DNA from 2 places in the Stenotrophomonas sp. 116085_Sma genome. Region 1 is predicted to be linked to the other one. Evidence: predicted binding sites of a transcription regulator. Region 1 holds the regulator's gene; the other holds the start of a gene.

Region 1 (7,887 bases):
TTGAGGCGCTGGCCAAGTGGATCCACCGCATGCGAGGTGTCGGCCAGGATGATGACCATCACCCGGCGGTTGCGGTTGCGCCCCTGTGCGCTGTCGTTCTCTTCGCGCGGACGGAACTGGCCATAGCCGACCATCGCCAGCCGCGACGGCTGCACGCCCTGGTCGGCGAACAGGTGCACGACGCTGGCCGCGCGTCCGGCCGACAGCTCCCAGTTGGAGGGGAAGGTGGCGGTGGCGATCGGCACGTTGTCGGTATGGCCTTCCACGCGCACGCTGTTGGGCACGTCACGCAGCACCTCGGCCAGGCTGGCCAGCGTCTGCCGTGCATGCATGTCCAGCGCGGCCGAGCCGGTGGGGAACAGGATGTCGCTGTTGATCTCCACTTCGATCCACAGCTCGGTGCGGCGCACGCTGATCATGCCGCGGTCGATCAGCGGCGCCAGCGCGGCGGTGAGGCGGTCGGCGATGCTGTTGAGCTGGCGCTCGGCACGGGCGATCTGTTCCTGGTTGTGCACCGAGACCGGCATGCGCATCTGCGAGGCCATCGACGGCAGCAGGGTCGGGTCGTGCGACGGCGCCGGCGCGGAGGGGCCGATCTTGGTGCCGGACTTGATCACCGACGGGCTGTCCCAGCCGCCGCCCTGCACCTGCTTGTTGCCGACCTGCACCGGGTTGATCGTGCGCGGCGCACCACCAAAGGCATCGGTGAGCGCGTCGGCCATGATCCGGTACTTGCCCTCGTTGACCGAAGAGATCGCGTACATGACCACGAAGAAGGCGAGCAGCAGCGTCATCAGGTCGGCATAGGGGATCGCCCATGCTTCATGGTTGGCGTGCTCTTCGTGGTGCTTGCGGCGGGCCATGTCAGTGCAGGAAGCCGGAGAGGTTGGTTTCGATGTTGCGCGGGTTCTCGCCCTGGGCGATCGAGATCAGGCCTTCGATGACCATTTCGCGGTCGCGCGTGTTGTGCGAGATCACACTCTTGAGCTTGGCCGCGATCGGCAGGAACAGCAGGTTGGCCGAGGCGATGCCGTAGATGGTGGCGGTGAACGCGGCAGCGATGCCGTGGCCCAGCTTGCTCGGGTCGGCCAGGTTCTTCATCACCGCGATCAGGCCGAGCACGGCGCCGATGATGCCCAGCGTGGGCGCGTAGATGCCCATCGCCTCGAATACCTTGGCACCGGCCTGGTCCTGGTGTTCCTGGCTGCCCAGTTCGATTTCCAGCATGTGCCGCATCGATTCAGGCTCGACGCCGTCCACCAGCAACTGCAGGCCCTTGCGCAGGAACGGATCCTGCTGCGCTTCCACCTGCGATTCCAGGCCCAGCAGGCCCTGGCGACGGGCGATGTTGCTCCACTCGACGATCTGCTGGATCAGTTCGCGACGATCGCTGTGCGGCGGGCGCACGACCCAGCGCACGATCTTGAACGCATGCTTGAACACCGCCGGCGAGGTGTGCAGCAGGATCGCGGCAACGGTGCCGACGATGACGATCACGAACGCCGCAGGCGACCACAGCGACGCCAGGCCGGCGCCCTTGAGGATGCTGCCACCGACCAGCGAGGCCAGGGCGAGAAAGAGTCCAATGAGGCTGAGTCTATCCATGGTTCCGGTATCGGCTTGTATGAATGGGACTTGAGACACCGGGAGAACGCGTACAGACGGTAGTCACAGTTTTCGGGTCGCCGGGCCACGCCCGGCGGTGTTCAGCGGATGCCGTCCACGTCCAGGATCAGTGCCATGCGACCATCGCCGATCAAGGTTGCACCGGCATAACCGCGCAGGCCGCGCAGGGCTTTCGGCAGTGGCTTGATGACCACTTCCTCGCGCCCGCGCACCTGGTCCACGACCAGTCCGAAGCGCGCTTCACCGGCCTGCAGCACCACGATGGTCAGCAGGGTCGACGCGGCGGGCGTCACATCCAGCCACTGGCGCAGGTCGACCAGCGGCAGGGTGTGCGAGCGGCGGTCGAGCACGGCGCGGCCATCGAACCAGCCCAGCGACGTGCGCGGTGCGTGCAGCACTTCCATCACGCGCGCCAGCGGTAGCGCGTAGACGTCCTCGCCGGCCTGCACCAGCAGGGTTGGCAGGATCGCCAGGGTGAGCGGCACGCGGATCAGGAAGCGGCTGCCACGCCCCAGTTCCGACTGGATCTGGATCTGGCCGCTCAGTTCGCGGATGCGCGACTGCACCACGTCCATGCCGACGCCACGGCCGGAAATGTCGGTGACCTGCTGCTTGGTCGAGAAGCCGGGCAGGAACACCAGGTGCAGGCATTCCTCGCTGCTCAGGCGAGCGGCGGCTTCCGGATCGATCAGGCCCTTTTCGCGCGCCTTGGCACGCAGCTTTTCCGGGTCGATGCCGGCACCATCGTCCTGCACCTCGATGCTGACGTAGTCGCCTTCCTGTTGCGCCGACAGGCGCACATGGCCCATCCGTGGCTTGCCCTGCGCTTCACGCAGCTCGGGCATTTCCACACCATGGTCGATGGCGTTGCGGACCAGGTGCACCAGCGGGTCGGCCAGCGCTTCGACCAGGTTGCGGTCGAGCTCGGTCTCGGCGCCGACCAGCTCGAGGTCCACTTCCTTCTTCAGCGAGCGGGCGACGTCGCGGGCGACCTTGGGGAAGCGCGAGAACACCTTGCCAACCGGCTGCATGCGGGTACGCATCACCGCCGACTGCAGGCGGGCAGTGGCGATGTCCAGCGTCGATACGGCGCGGTCCAGCTCCTCGTCGCGCAGGCGTGCACGCAGGGTCTTCAGGCGGTTGCGTGACAGCACCAGTTCGCCGATCAGGTTGACGATCGCATCCAGGCGCTTGGTGTCCACGCGCACGGTGTGCTCGGCCTCGGCCATCGGCTTGGCTGCCGGCTTGGCTGCGGGTGCCGGGCGCGGTGCTGCGGCGGGTGCCGCCGCGACGGCGGCAGCAGGCTTGGCGCCTGGCGCAGCGCCACCGTGCAGCTGGTCCAGCAGGGCTTCGAACTCGTCTTCGCTGATCAGGCCGTCGTCGGCCTTCTTCGCCGGCGCGACTGCGGTCGGCGCGTTGCCGCCGTGCAGCTGGTCGAGCAGGGCCTCGAATTCGTCGTCGGTGATCAGATCGCTGCCACCTGCCGCAGGCGCGGCCGCAGCGACCGGTGCGGCAGTGCCACCGTTCATGTCGAACTGCGCGATCAGGTCCGGCGGCGCATAGCCCGGCTCCGTACCGGAGGACACGGCGTCCAGCATCGACTGCAGGTAGTCCAGCGATTGCTGGGCGGCGTCGAAGTGGTGGGCCTGCAGTACCGCCTGCCCGGCACGCGCGATGCCAAGTGCTTCTTCAGCGGCGTGGCACAGCTCGACCATTGCGGTGACGCCAAGGAAGCCGGCGCCGCCCTTGAGCGTGTGGTAGCCGCGGAACACCGCGTTGAGTTGCTCGGTGTCCTGCGGTGCCTGCTCCAGCGACACCAGCTGTTCGCCCAGGCGATCCAGGATTTCCTGGGCCTCGATGATGAAATCGGCAGTGATGTCGTCGGATACCGCGCTCATGCTTACAGCCCCAGATCCGACAACAGGTCGTCGGCGTCGTTCTGCGAGACCGCGTGGCGGTCCAGTCCCTTCAGTGCCGGCCCGGCCAGTTCCGGATCGGTGCGATGCTGTTCCGGCGGCAGGCCGAGTGCGCCAAAGCCCTCGTGCACGCGGCGGACGATGCCGACCACGCGACGGATGATCTGCCCGGTCAGGTCCTGGTAGCTCTGGGTCAGGGCGATCTCGGTCAGGTTGTGGCGGATGCGCTCGAGCTGCGCGTCCTGGCCCGGCTGCAGGCCTTCGGCGCGCAGCTGTTCGGTCAGGCTGCGGCATTCCTCGGCCAGGTCCAGGGTGCGGTGCGTGGCCTGTTCGGTCATCGCCACCACGTGGTCAAGGCGTGCGCAGGCGTCGTCCAGCTCGCCGGCCTCGCTGGGCACGGTCGGCAGTTCACCCAGTGCCTGTCCCAGCTCGCGGGCCAGCCGCGAGAGGCCGCTCATCATCGGCTGCGTACGCAGCGCGACCAGTCCGTCGATGCGTTGCCGCCAGGCGGCTTCGTCACCGGACTCCAGTGCGTCCAGGGCTTCCTGCAGGCGCAGGGCGAGGGCGTTCTTGTCGACCGTGGTATCCATCAGGCGCTGGCCGCCAGGCGTTCGAAGATCTTGCCGAGCTTCTCTTCCAGCGTCTGCGCGGTGAACGGCTTGATGATGTAGCCGTTCACGCCGTTCTGGGCGGCTTCGATGATCTGCTCGCGCTTGGCCTCGGCGGTGACCATCAGCACCGGCAGGGTCTTCAGCTTGGCATCGGCGCGGATCGCCTTCAGCAGCTCGATGCCGGTCATCACCGGCATGTTCCAGTCGGTGACCACGAAATCGAACGGCTGGCTCTGCAGCAGCGACAGCGCGGCATGCCCGTCCTCGGCTTCGGCGGTGTTGGTGAAGCCCAGATCGCCCAGCAGGTTCTTGACGATTCGACGCATGGTCGAGAAGTCGTCGACGATCAGGATGCGCATGTTCTTGTTCAAAGCAGAGTTCCTTTGTTGTTCATTCCGGGCGGCCGGGGGCAGCCGCCTCGGGCATGTTCATTCTTCCAGGCCGGCGTCCGCCGCCTCGAAAATCTTGAGCCGGCCACGCAGGCGCAGCACCGCCTGGCCGTGGATCTGGCAGACCCGCGACTCGCTCACGCCGAGCACCGCGCCGATCTCCTTCAGGTTCAGTTCCTGCTCGTAATAGAGCGAGAGCACCAGCTGTTCGCGCTCGGGCAGGTGGCCGATGGCCTTGCCCAGCTCGCGGCCGAATTCGCCGCGCTCCAGCACCTGCTGCGGGGTCGGGCCGCCCTGGGCGACGGTGTCCAGCTCGCCCTGGTCCTCGATGCGCGATTCCAGGCTCAGTACCTGGCCGCGTGCGGCGTCTTCCATCAACCGCAGGTATTCGGGCAGCGGCATCTCCATCGCGGCGGCCACTTCGGTGGCGCTGGCGGCGCGGCCGCTGCTCTGTTCCAGGCGGCGGATGGTGGCGGCGGCATCGCGGGCACGGCGGTGCACCGAGCGCGGCACCCAGTCGCCACGGCGGATCTCGTCGATCATCGAACCGCGGATGCGGATCGAGGCATAGGTCTCGAACGAGGCGCCCTGGTCGGCGTCGTAGCTGCGCGAGGCTTCGATCAGGCCCATCATGCCGGCCTGGATCAGGTCGTCCACTTCAACGCTGGCCGGCAGCCGCGCGGCCAGGTGGTGGGCTATGCGCCGCACCAGGTCCGAGTGCTGGGCGATGACCTCGTTGGCCGCCGAGCGCTGGACCTCCCGGTACTGGGCTGCACCTTTCATGCGGCCACCCCGCGCTGCTTGAGAATGCGCTCGAGGAAGAACTCGACGCCGCCACGCGGTTCGGTTGGCGCCTGCCAGCGTGCGGTGCGACGCGCGATCTCGGTGATCGCCAGTGCTGCCGGGCTGGACGGATAGGCTTTCACCACCGGCTGCTGGCGCTGCACCGACAGGCGCAGCCAGTCATCCTGCGGCACGCAGCCCAGGTAGTTCAGCGAGACATCGGCGAGGAACTTCTCGCAGACGCGGGTCAGCTTCTCGTACAGCACGCGGCCCTCGTTGGGGTCGCGCACCATGTTGGCCACCACCTGGATGCGGTCCACGCCGCGTTCGCGCGACAGCACCTTGATCAGCGCGTAGGCGTCGGTGATCGACGCGGGTTCATCGCAGACCACCACCACGGTGTCCTGTGCGGCCTGGCAGAAGGTCAGCACGCCGTCGGTGATGCCGGCGGCGGTGTCGACCACCATGATGTCCAGTTCGCGTTCCAGTTCGGAGAACACGTTGACCAGGCCGACGTGCTCGGCCGGGGCCAGCTCGGCCATGTGCCGGCGGCCGGACGCGGCCGGGACCACCAGCACGCCGTTCGGGCCTTCGACGATCACATCGTCCAGCGAGCAGCGGCCGGCGACCAGGTCGGCCAGCGTGAAGGTGGGGTTCAGCCCCAGGATCACGTCGATGTTGGCCAGGCCAAGGTCGGCGTCCAGCAGCAGCGTGCGCTTGCCCATGCCGGCCAGTGCCACGGCCAGGTTGGCCGAGACATTGGTCTTGCCCACGCCGCCCTTGCCGCCAGTGACGGCAAGGGTGCGCACAGGGCCGAGCGGCTCGCTGCGGGTGGCCGACAGCGGGAAGGTCTTGGTCAGCTTGGCGTACTCACGCGACGGCATGGTTCAACTCCGGGTTGCAGGGCATATCGGCCGCTCGGCGCAAATCTTCAAGGCGAAGTACAAGATTGGCTGCACTGGCCCGGTGCAGGTCGTCCGGAACGTCCTGGCCATCGGTCACCCAGGTGATCGGCAGGGCATGGTCCACGGCCACCGACAGGGCGTTGCCGAAGCGGCCGGTCTCGTCCAGCTTGCTCAGCACCAGGCCTTGCAGGTTGGCGGCGCCGAAGCGGCGGACCACCTCGTCCATGTCGCCGAAGCTGGTGTTGGCCGGCAGCACCAGCAGGGTGCGGACCTGGCGGGCGGCGCGCAGCCACTGCAGCTGGGCGGCCAGTGCGCGGTCGCGCGGGCCCAGCCCGGCGGTGTCGATCAGCACCAGCTTGTAGTCCTTCAGGCGTTCCAGCAGCTGGTCCAGGTCGGTGCCGCTGTTGGCCTCGTGCACCGCGATGCCGAGCTGGCGGCCGTAGCCGTACAGCTGCTCGCGGGCGCCGATGCGGGTGGTGTCGGTGGTCACCAGGGCGACGTCACGCGGGGCGTGCTTCTCGGCGAAGCGCGAGGCCAGCTTGGCGATGGTGGTGGTCTTGCCGGCGCCGGTCGGGCCGACCAGCGCGATCACGCCGCCTTCTTCCAGCGGGTCGACCGGGGCGATCGGCAGCTTGCGCGAGATCAGCCCCAGCATCAGGCCGCGTCCACGGTGGGCTTCGGTCTCCAGCGGGATCTGCATGGCCACGTCGCGGGCCAGCCCGGCGTCGAATCCGTACTCGTCCATAAGGTCCAGCGCGGTGGCGCGCACCGGGCAGCCGCGCAGGCGCTCGTCGGTGAAGCGGTTCATCTCGCGCTCGATCACCTGGCGCATGCCGGCCACTTCCTGGCGCAGCTGGCGGATCTCGGCGTCGTCCTGGGCAACCACGGTCAGCACCGGGGCCGGGGCGAGGGTGGGCTCCGGCGCGGTTTCGGCGCTGGCATCGGCCAACGCCGGTTCGCTGGCGGCGATGGCCGGCTGCGGTTCGGCGACGGCCGCGCCCGGCAGCGGCGGCGGCTGCACGGCGGGGGGCACGCTTTCGTGATGCATGTCGTGCGGCGGGTCGATCTGGAAGCGGGCACGGTTGGCTGGCGCGCTGACGGCCGGTGCCGGTGCAACGATGGCCTCGGCGAACGGGGCGAAGATCTGTTCGGGCAGCGCCGGTTCGTTGACGGCAGCGCGGGCCAGGGTCGCGGCGAAGCCGGTGCTGCCGCGGGTCGGCACGATCTCGTCGGCGCTGTCCAGGGTGCGGCCGGTGGCACCGACCGCGGCGCGGGCGAGGGCGGCCACGGCCGAGGTGGTGGCGGCCACCGGCTCCGGCGCCGGGGTAGCGCTGCGGCGGCGGGTCACCGCGGCGATCACCGCGTCGGCGGCGGTGCGCGGCTTCGGTGCCGGCGGCGGGGCGACGTCACGACGCGAGGCTTCCAGTGCGCGCTGCACGGCGCTCTCGTCGTAGTTGGCCGCGGCGACGATCTCGATGCCTTCCTCGATCCGGCGGTTGGACAGGATCACGGCGTCAGGACCATGTTCCTTGCGCACCAGGTTCATGGCCGAGCGCATGTCGGCGGCGACGAATCGTTTGATTTTCATGCTGTGGTCACGGGACGAAGACGGCGGGGTGGCGGTCGGGGAACTCGGGTGGTCGGTGGTCTGCACGGT
Region 2 (7,887 bases), 850 kb from region 1:
ACGCATGTCGAGATCGCGGCGCTCCATCGGCATGAAGTCGTGCAGGTCAACCGGCGTGCCATCCAGCTGCACCCGCCACAACCGCGACAGGCACTCCACCGCTGCGCTGGCGGCCTTTGCGCCGGTCGCTTCATCGCGTGCGGCGGGCGAGGCAGTGCAGTGCTGGCGCGCCAGCGGGTTGTCGCGCTGGGGGCGGTGTGGAATGAACACACGCAGGCGTGAACCACTGATCGTGTCCGAAGGGATCATCGGATACGGCAGCAGCTGATCGTGCGCCGAACGCATCGATTCGTAGTGCGCGCTCAACATGCCGTGTTCGACGGCCTCGTCGGTCATCACCTGGTAGCGGTTGAACAGCGAGAACTTCACCGAACCCAGCACCTGCACCGCGCCCAGCACCATGGCCACCATCACCGCCAGCAGATAGACCGCCATGAACGAACGCGAGCGCAGGTTGCTCTGCAGGGTCAGCTGCATGGTCTGCATCAGGCGCAGCAGGGGAATCCGTTGCAGGCCCGCCAGGAAGCGTTGCAGCCACCGCTGCAGGCCGTGATAGGCCTGGTCGCGCCGCTGCCGGCGCGCAATGACACGCTCCAGCAGTGCAGGAACCAGTGCGAGCACAAGCAGGCTGGCCAGCACGGTACCGACCACGATCATGGCCACACGGTCGGAACCGCCGGCAAGCGCACTGATCGCCATCGCCACGCACAACGTCAGCACGGCCATCACCAGGGTGCCGGCCAGCGTCTGCACCGCCAGCAGCGTGGTGGAAAAGAGCATGGTGGCCAAACGATCAGCGCGTTCGATGCTGCCGTCCAGGCCGCCGTCGCGGGCCTTGAGGAAGGCGCGGGATACCGGGCCCATCTGCGGCAGCCGTTCCCAGTCGATGCCCTTGGGGAAGTGCGATTTCAGCCCGATCAGGCCTATCCAGTAGCCGCGCACGGTCAGGTGCGCGATCAGCGCTACCGCCAGCACGTAACACATGCCCACGCTGATGCTGAAACCAAACCACAGCACCTGGAAGTACATGCCTTCCGTGTGCAGGCTGCTGCGTGCCCACGCATCGAACAGGTAGCCTGGTACCGCCAACAGTGCGAACGCCAGCAGGCCAGAGATGAACAGTTCGAGCTCGTCGGTACGCTCACGCAGTCGGCCGAAGCGCGCTGCAGCTTCCGGTGCTGGATCGACCTCGACAGCCGGCGCGCGCGACTCAGCCAGGGGTGATTCGTTCACTGGGCGTTCATCCGTTGAAGTCCGCGCAGTATAGACACCGGGCTGCGCTCCGCGATACGGGGCCGCTCAACGCCGAACGCCGGCACGGGGCCGGCGTTCGGGGAATACGTACTGCGGTGTGGAAGGGGAAACGAGGTCTGGCTGTAACCGATCAGCGGTAGACGCGTTCGCAGCGGCGTTCGACCACGCGGTCGCCGTTCTTCTGCTGGCTGTTGCCCTGGATCTGGCGGCCGGCCGCGCCGCCAGCTACGGCACCGGCCACGGTGGCCAGCTTCTTGCCATTGCCACCGCCCACCTGGTTGCCCAGCAGACCACCAATCACCGCGCCGGTGGCGGTACCGGCGATACGGTTGGGATCGCGCGAGTTGCGCTGCACTTCCACGTTCTTGCAGACCACTCGGCTGCCATCGTTGAACTTGCGTCCTTCGTCGCGCGGCCCGTAGGTCTGCGCGCCGGCAACGGACGTTGCTGCCAGCAGGGTGCCCAGCACAAGCAGTCGGGTCGAGGTCTTCATGGCCATCTCCTGAGGTCCGGTATGGCGCAAGTCTCCTCCCGGGGCTGGCAACCTGAAGTGAAATACGCGTGTCCGCCGCCTCATCGGCCATCGCGCGTTCAGGAAGAAAGTTGCGCCCATCGCGATCAGCCATCGCGATGGGCGCCGTCTCCCTACCGGCATGCGCTGTTGCTAGAACTCTTCCCAACCACCCGCATTGGCAGCCAACGTCGGCTCGATGCGCGGTGACAGCACCGCCGGGCGTCTCACCGGCGTGACCGAGGCCGCTACCGCCGCAAGCGCGCGCGGGACCGATACGGCTGCCACGGCTGCCCCGGTGCGGAACACCGACACCGCTTCGGTCAGAAGGTTGGCCTGCTCTTCCATGGAACGCGCTGCGGCGCTGGCCTCTTCCACCAGCGCGGCATTCTGCTGGGTGGTCTCGTCCATCTGCACCACGGCCTGGTTGACCTGTTCGATGCCCGAGCTCTGCTCCTGCGATGCGGCTGAGATATCGGCCATGATGTCTGTGACGCGCTGCACCGACGCCACGATCTCGCCCATCGTGGTGCCGGCCTGGCGGACCAGCGCCGATCCATCGGCGACCTTGCCGACCGAATCCTCGATCAGGCCCTTGATCTCCTTGGCCGCGCCGGCCGAGCGCTGCGCCAGTGTGCGCACCTCACTGGCCACCACCGCAAAGCCCCTGCCCTGCTCGCCGGCACGAGCGGCTTCCACTGCAGCGTTAAGCGCCAGAATGTTGGTCTGGAATGCGATGCCATCAATGACCGAAATGATCTCGGCGATCTTCTTCGAGGAGGCTTCGATGGCCGACATGGTGGTCACCACCTGGCCGACCACCTCGCCGCCCTGCGACGCGACACCGTGCGCACCGATGGCGAGCTGGTTGGCCTGGCGTGCGTGCTCTGCGTTCTGCTTCACGGTGGAGGTCAGTTCCTCCATTGACGCCGCCGTCTCTTCCAGGTTCGCCGCTTGCTGCTCGGTGCGCCGCGACAGATCGGTGTTGCCCGAGGCGATCTCGCCTGCCGCCAGGTTGATGCTGGACGCGCTGGACTGGATACGGCCGACAATCTGCTTGAGCTGATCGACGGTGGCATTGCAGTCATCACGCATGCGGGCGAACACGCCGTGGAAGTCGCCCTGCATGCGCACGGTGAGGTCACCGCGCGAGATCGCCTGCAGCAGCGTCGACACCTGCACCAGGTTCTCGTCGGTGGTCTGCATCAGGCGATTGAGCCCGGCCACCATGTCGCGGAAATCATAGGCGAAGCGATCTTCATCGCCGCGCAGGCTGAAATCGCCCGCCGCCGCGGCCGTCGCCAGCCGGCGGATCTCGCTGTTGATCGCCGACAGGCTGGTCTTGGTCTCGTCCATGGCCTGGGTGATCGCCGCCTTCTCGCCCGGCAACGGATCCATGTCCACCGACAGGTCGCCACGGGCGTAGTGCTTCATCACTTCGATCAGCCGGCTCTGCACCTGCACGTGCGAGCCGACCAGCGCATTGGTCTCGTGCACCATGCGCCCGTAGTCGCCGGGGAAAGCGCTCTCATCCATGCGGTAGCTGAGGCTACCCGCATCGTGCTGGCGGGCCAGCTCGCCCTGCGCCGCCATCACCGCCTGCAACTGTGCCTGCATGCGCTGCATTGATCGGAGCAGCTGGGTCACCTCGTCGTTGCCGGAGGCGTCGATGCTGCTGTCCAGGCGGCCACCGGCAATACCGTCGGCCAGCTTCACCGCCCCTGCCAGCGGACGGGTCAGGCTGCGGGTGATGGCCCACGCCGCCAGTGAACCCAGTATCAGGCTCAGCACCCCGAACACGATCGACAACGTGCCGGTCCAGGATTCGGTCGCGCGGTACTCCTCGCGGCTGCGCGCTGTCAGCGCCTCCTGATGCCGCAGCAGGGTCGAGATGGCTTCATTCCAGGCCGTCGCCAGGCCATGTTCGGCCAGCAGTTCCTTGGCCGCGCCGTCGAAATCGCCGGCCCTCATGCGCTCATGCAGATGCTGGGTGGAAGCGTCGGTAGCCTTGCGCGCCGCCTCGATCTTCGCCACCAGGGTATCGCCGGTGGCATCACGTGGAATCTTGATGTACCTGGCCCAGATACCATCGTAGGTCTGCGACAGCTCCTGCGCCTTCTGATAATCCTTGTCGAAATCCTCGCCGCGCTTGATCACCATCAGCCGGCGATGCATCAGCACCGCGTTGTTGGTATCCAGCATGTCGTTCAACAGCCGCATCTTCACCATGTTGACGTCCACCACCTTCTCGAACTGGGCGGACTTCAGGTGATTCCCGTACAGCACGAGGCCAACGATGGCCACGATGAACAGCAGCAGCAGACCAAACCCGGCACCCAGCCGGGATCCCACTCGGAGGTTGCGTAAGGCGAGCATCTCAATTCCCTTGATCATGGCCGTACGATCGGTGGCGGCGCGACCGGGAGAATCTTTAAGAGCTTTTCCGCATATACCTTCGTGAATATCTTCAACTGCGAGGAAAATCGTGAAAAATGTATCTCAACCCGCATTCATATTCGAAAAGATTATCTTTGATTTTCCACACTAGGAATCCTTTCATGCCCCTTACCCTGCAGATTGAAGGCAGTGCGATCCACGACATCGGCAGCCTCCATGCCGAACTCAACCGCGTGTTCATGGCAAGCGAGGACTGGCAGCTCGGGCCGAACCTGGATGCGCTGGACGACCTGTTGCATGGCGGTTATGGCGCGTTGGCTGGCCACGATCAGGTCACCCTCGTCTGGCGCGACATCGCACATAGCCGCGCGGCTCTGGGCGTCGATGCCACCCGCCGCTGGCTGCAGGCAAAACTCGACGGGCCGGGTCACTTCAACGCGCAGGCCATCACCCACCAGCTGCAGGCCCTGCAACGGGGCGATGGCCAGACCTACTTCGAGATCGTCATGGAGATATTCGCCAGCCACCGGCAGATCACGCTCATCCCGGCCTGATTGCGTGCCCCGCACGTACTTTGCTCATCATCGGCAGCGGCGTCCCCCAGCCCCAGCAGTTACCATGGACGGCCCTGTACCTGCTCCGCCGTCGCCGCCCTCCGGCGCGACCGGATGCCCTGATCCACGAGTGCCATGTCCAAAGACAAGTCCGCCGAACACACCCCGCTGATGAAGCACGATGGATTCATCGGAATCATATGCAAGCAAGCCCTTCTGCAGCAATGACTCCGGCCCATTGGCGGCCGAACAGCGCTTAAAACGCAACACCGTCGCAACAAGCCCCCTGCAGCAAGCCCGACCCATTTTTGTTGATTGGAATCGATTCCAATCTCGGAGTCTGAGGAGATGAGACACGAGGGGTAGTAGGATTGAGTTGTCCCATTCACCTGGTCACTCAACAGCTGCCTGATGACGAAATCCATCCAGGTTATTTCTGCATCTAAGTTCGCTACAACTTTTGCCCTCCGACCCGAGCTTCACGCGTGGCTTCTCGGTGCCGGCGCTTCTGCGGCCTCCGGCATCCCGACCGGCTATGACATGATCCTGGACTTCAAAGCCAGGCTCTATTGCCAAGAGACCCGGTTCCCTCGCCGAAACGTTGATCCGAGTGATCCACTGTGGGTTCAGCGCATTGACGAGTTCTTCTCTCGCACCCCTCTCCTTCCGCCCCCTAACGATCCGACCGAGTATGCGGCCGCGTTCGAGGCGATTTATCCGCAAGAGACCCATCGTCGCCAATACATCGCTGACGCCATCAGCAAGGGCAACCCCTGTTTTGGGCATCGCATGCTGGCCGGTCTGATAAGCGCCTCAAAGGCTCCCTGCGTCTTCACGACCAACTTTGATCCTCTCATTGAAGAATCCAGCCTGCTGGCGGCATCCCTAATGCCACCAGGAGCCGCGAGCAAGCCTACGGTGGCGACTCTAGACTCTGCACACCTGGCTACGCGCTGCCTGGATGAGTCTGACTGGCCCCTCATCGCCAAGCTTCATGGCGACTACCGTTCAACATCCCTGAAGAACACCACGAGCGAGCTGGCTTCCCAAGACCATAATCTGCGCCGGGCTATGGTTGAAGCCTGCAAGCGGTTCGGTCTGGTCGTAGTCGGCTACAGCGGACGCGATTCCTCCGTGATGGAGGCGCTTGAGTCGGTCCTGGCCTACGAGAACCCCTTCCCAAGCGGCCTCTACTGGTGTGCGTCTTCCCGCTCCAAGCTCCTGCCGGCTGTGAATGATTTTTTGCAGAAGGCTGTGTCTGCGGGAGTCAGCGTCTTCATCATCGAGTCCGCGACGTTCGACGAGTTGGCCGGCGATCTGCTCAACCAAATCAGCCTTCCAAGCCCGCTGCTGGACCATGTCCTGTCGTTCCAGCCGACCCAGCTCGCAGCTCCCATCCCGGTGCGCGCGGCGGAAGCACGGAAGTTCCCCGTGCTGCGCCTCTCCGCATTGCTGTTAGAAAGTCTCCCCATAACGGCAAGAAGAGTAGCCTTGGGTCGCCCATCCTCCATCGTTGAGGTGCGGGAAATGCTCAAGGCCACGAAGTGCCGGTCGGCGGTGGCAATGGTTGGGAATGAGCTCGCAGCCTTCGGCAAAGATGCAGAAATCCTCGCTTCATTGCACAGTCTGAAACCAGTGCTAAACGGGCATTGGACGCTGGACCCCGTCCAAGACAGCTGGGCGCTAGGCCTCATCTACGATGCTCTCCTTCGCGCATTGGCTCGGCGACGACCGTTAATTCCGAGACTTAAGCGTTCCGGGCACTCGCTTATGGTTGCCAGCGCAAGGGTCAACGAAACAGACGAGCAGCGACATCGTCGCGAAAGCCAACTATCCAAGCTCAAGGCGGCCTATGGAAGCGAGCTCACGGGGAATAAGTTCGGTCGCAACTACAACGAAGCCATCTCGGTTCGGCTGGAAGAGATTGAGGGACGCTGGTGGTGCGGGTTTGACCCCTACACTGCCGTAGAAGCACCGCAAGATGAGCGGCTGGCTCCTTCTGACACGGCCCAAGGCGACCCGCTGGGCTGGTCGACGCAGCGCAAGCCAGATCCGACCGCTGACTGGAGACGAGAGCGCTGGGCGACCAAGTACAACGGTGCTTGGGCCAACATCATCGACGCGTGGGCAAGCTTGCTCACGTCCCCACACGGCGCCACCTTTCACGCGTTCGGAATAGAAGATCAAGAGGGAGTCGATGCAGCCTTTCGCATTTCACCGCTCACCGGCTTCAGTCGTCCTGGACATCACGACAAATACTTTGACCGGAGGCAGTGATGGTAGATGTTTCTCGCTCGCAGCTACCGCCGCTGTCCTTGCTTTCGGAACCGGAGCTGGCCTTTTCTCCTGAGCACTCCGGGGGGCGAGACGTCCACCCCCTTCGCGGGCTGGCGCACTACGGCCCCTTCTCGTCCCAGACATTCAGCCAGTTCACGCCCACCGTTCGTATCGCCACAGTGGGCCCAGCAAGTGCGTTCTGGACTCGCGGCGCACTTATGGCATCGCTGAAAGAGCGACATGGGGCTAGCGATAGAAGTGGCTACGCCCCAGATTTTCCTGGTTTCGCCAGCGTCTTCGGCGTGGACTTGGCTTCCTCGGACAAGGCCAACCACATCCGCTGGCCCGACTCCATCAACGATCTTCCAGGATCTGGCCCGCTTCAGCATCGCCTGGTGGCCGCCTTCGACGCAGCTCTCTCGCAACTAAGCACAAGACACGAACAGTTTGACGTGGTTCTAGTCCATCTCCCAGAAGCGTGGCTTCCTCACACGTCCGGGGACGGGTTCGACGCGCACGATGTCCTCAAGGCATTGGGAGCAAAGCACGGCATCCCAACCCAAGTGGTCAACGACCGGACCTTCAGCTTCTCCAACAAGGCTCAGCTGGCCTGGAGGCTGTCGATCGCACTCTATGTCAAAGCCGGCGGCATTCCTTGGAAGCTCGCCCCTCTGGCGGGAGTGCCCGCGGATACTGCCTACATTGGTTTGGCATACGCGCTGAAGAAGGTCAACGACGAAACCCACTTTGTCACCTGCTGCTCGCAGGTGTTCGACATGGACGGGGGCGGCATGCAGTTCGTGGCGTTCGAGGCAAAGGATCCGGTCAAGGACGTGCGCGAAGCACGAAGGAATCCGTTCTTGTCACGAGAAGACATGCGAGCAGTTATTGCCC

The links. The regulator FliA, encoded in region 1, starts transcription of late flagellar genes. The targets are predictions, from matches to a motif close to TAAAGTTTNNCNNNCNNNGGCCGATAA.
Region 2: the regulator FliA is predicted to act here: its motif matches at 4,173-4,199, upstream of ACZK0Z_RS16500 (methyl-accepting chemotaxis protein).

The regions. Positions count from the first base shown of each region.
Region 1 covers NZ_CM151057.1:2,660,486-2,668,372, reverse strand. Annotated here, with positions in the region: gene motD (flagellar motor protein MotD) at 1-863, opposite strand, end outside; gene ACZK0Z_RS12555 (flagellar motor protein) at 865-1,605, opposite strand; gene ACZK0Z_RS12550 (chemotaxis protein CheA) at 1,707-3,524, opposite strand; gene ACZK0Z_RS12545 (protein phosphatase CheZ) at 3,527-4,132, opposite strand; gene cheY (chemotaxis response regulator CheY) at 4,132-4,524, opposite strand; gene ACZK0Z_RS12535 (RNA polymerase sigma factor FliA) at 4,582-5,325, opposite strand; gene ACZK0Z_RS12530 (MinD/ParA family ATP-binding protein) at 5,322-6,209, opposite strand; gene flhF (flagellar biosynthesis GTPase FlhF) at 6,196-7,818, opposite strand.
Region 2 covers NZ_CM151057.1:3,512,438-3,520,324, forward strand. Annotated here, with positions in the region: gene ACZK0Z_RS16490 (hypothetical protein) at 1-1,233, opposite strand, end outside; gene ACZK0Z_RS16495 (glycine zipper 2TM domain-containing protein) at 1,385-1,753, opposite strand; gene ACZK0Z_RS16500 (methyl-accepting chemotaxis protein) at 1,919-4,141, opposite strand; gene ACZK0Z_RS16505 (barstar family protein) at 4,324-4,716, shown strand; gene ACZK0Z_RS16510 (SIR2 family protein) at 5,128-6,993, shown strand; gene ACZK0Z_RS16515 (argonaute/piwi family protein) at 6,993-7,887, shown strand, end outside.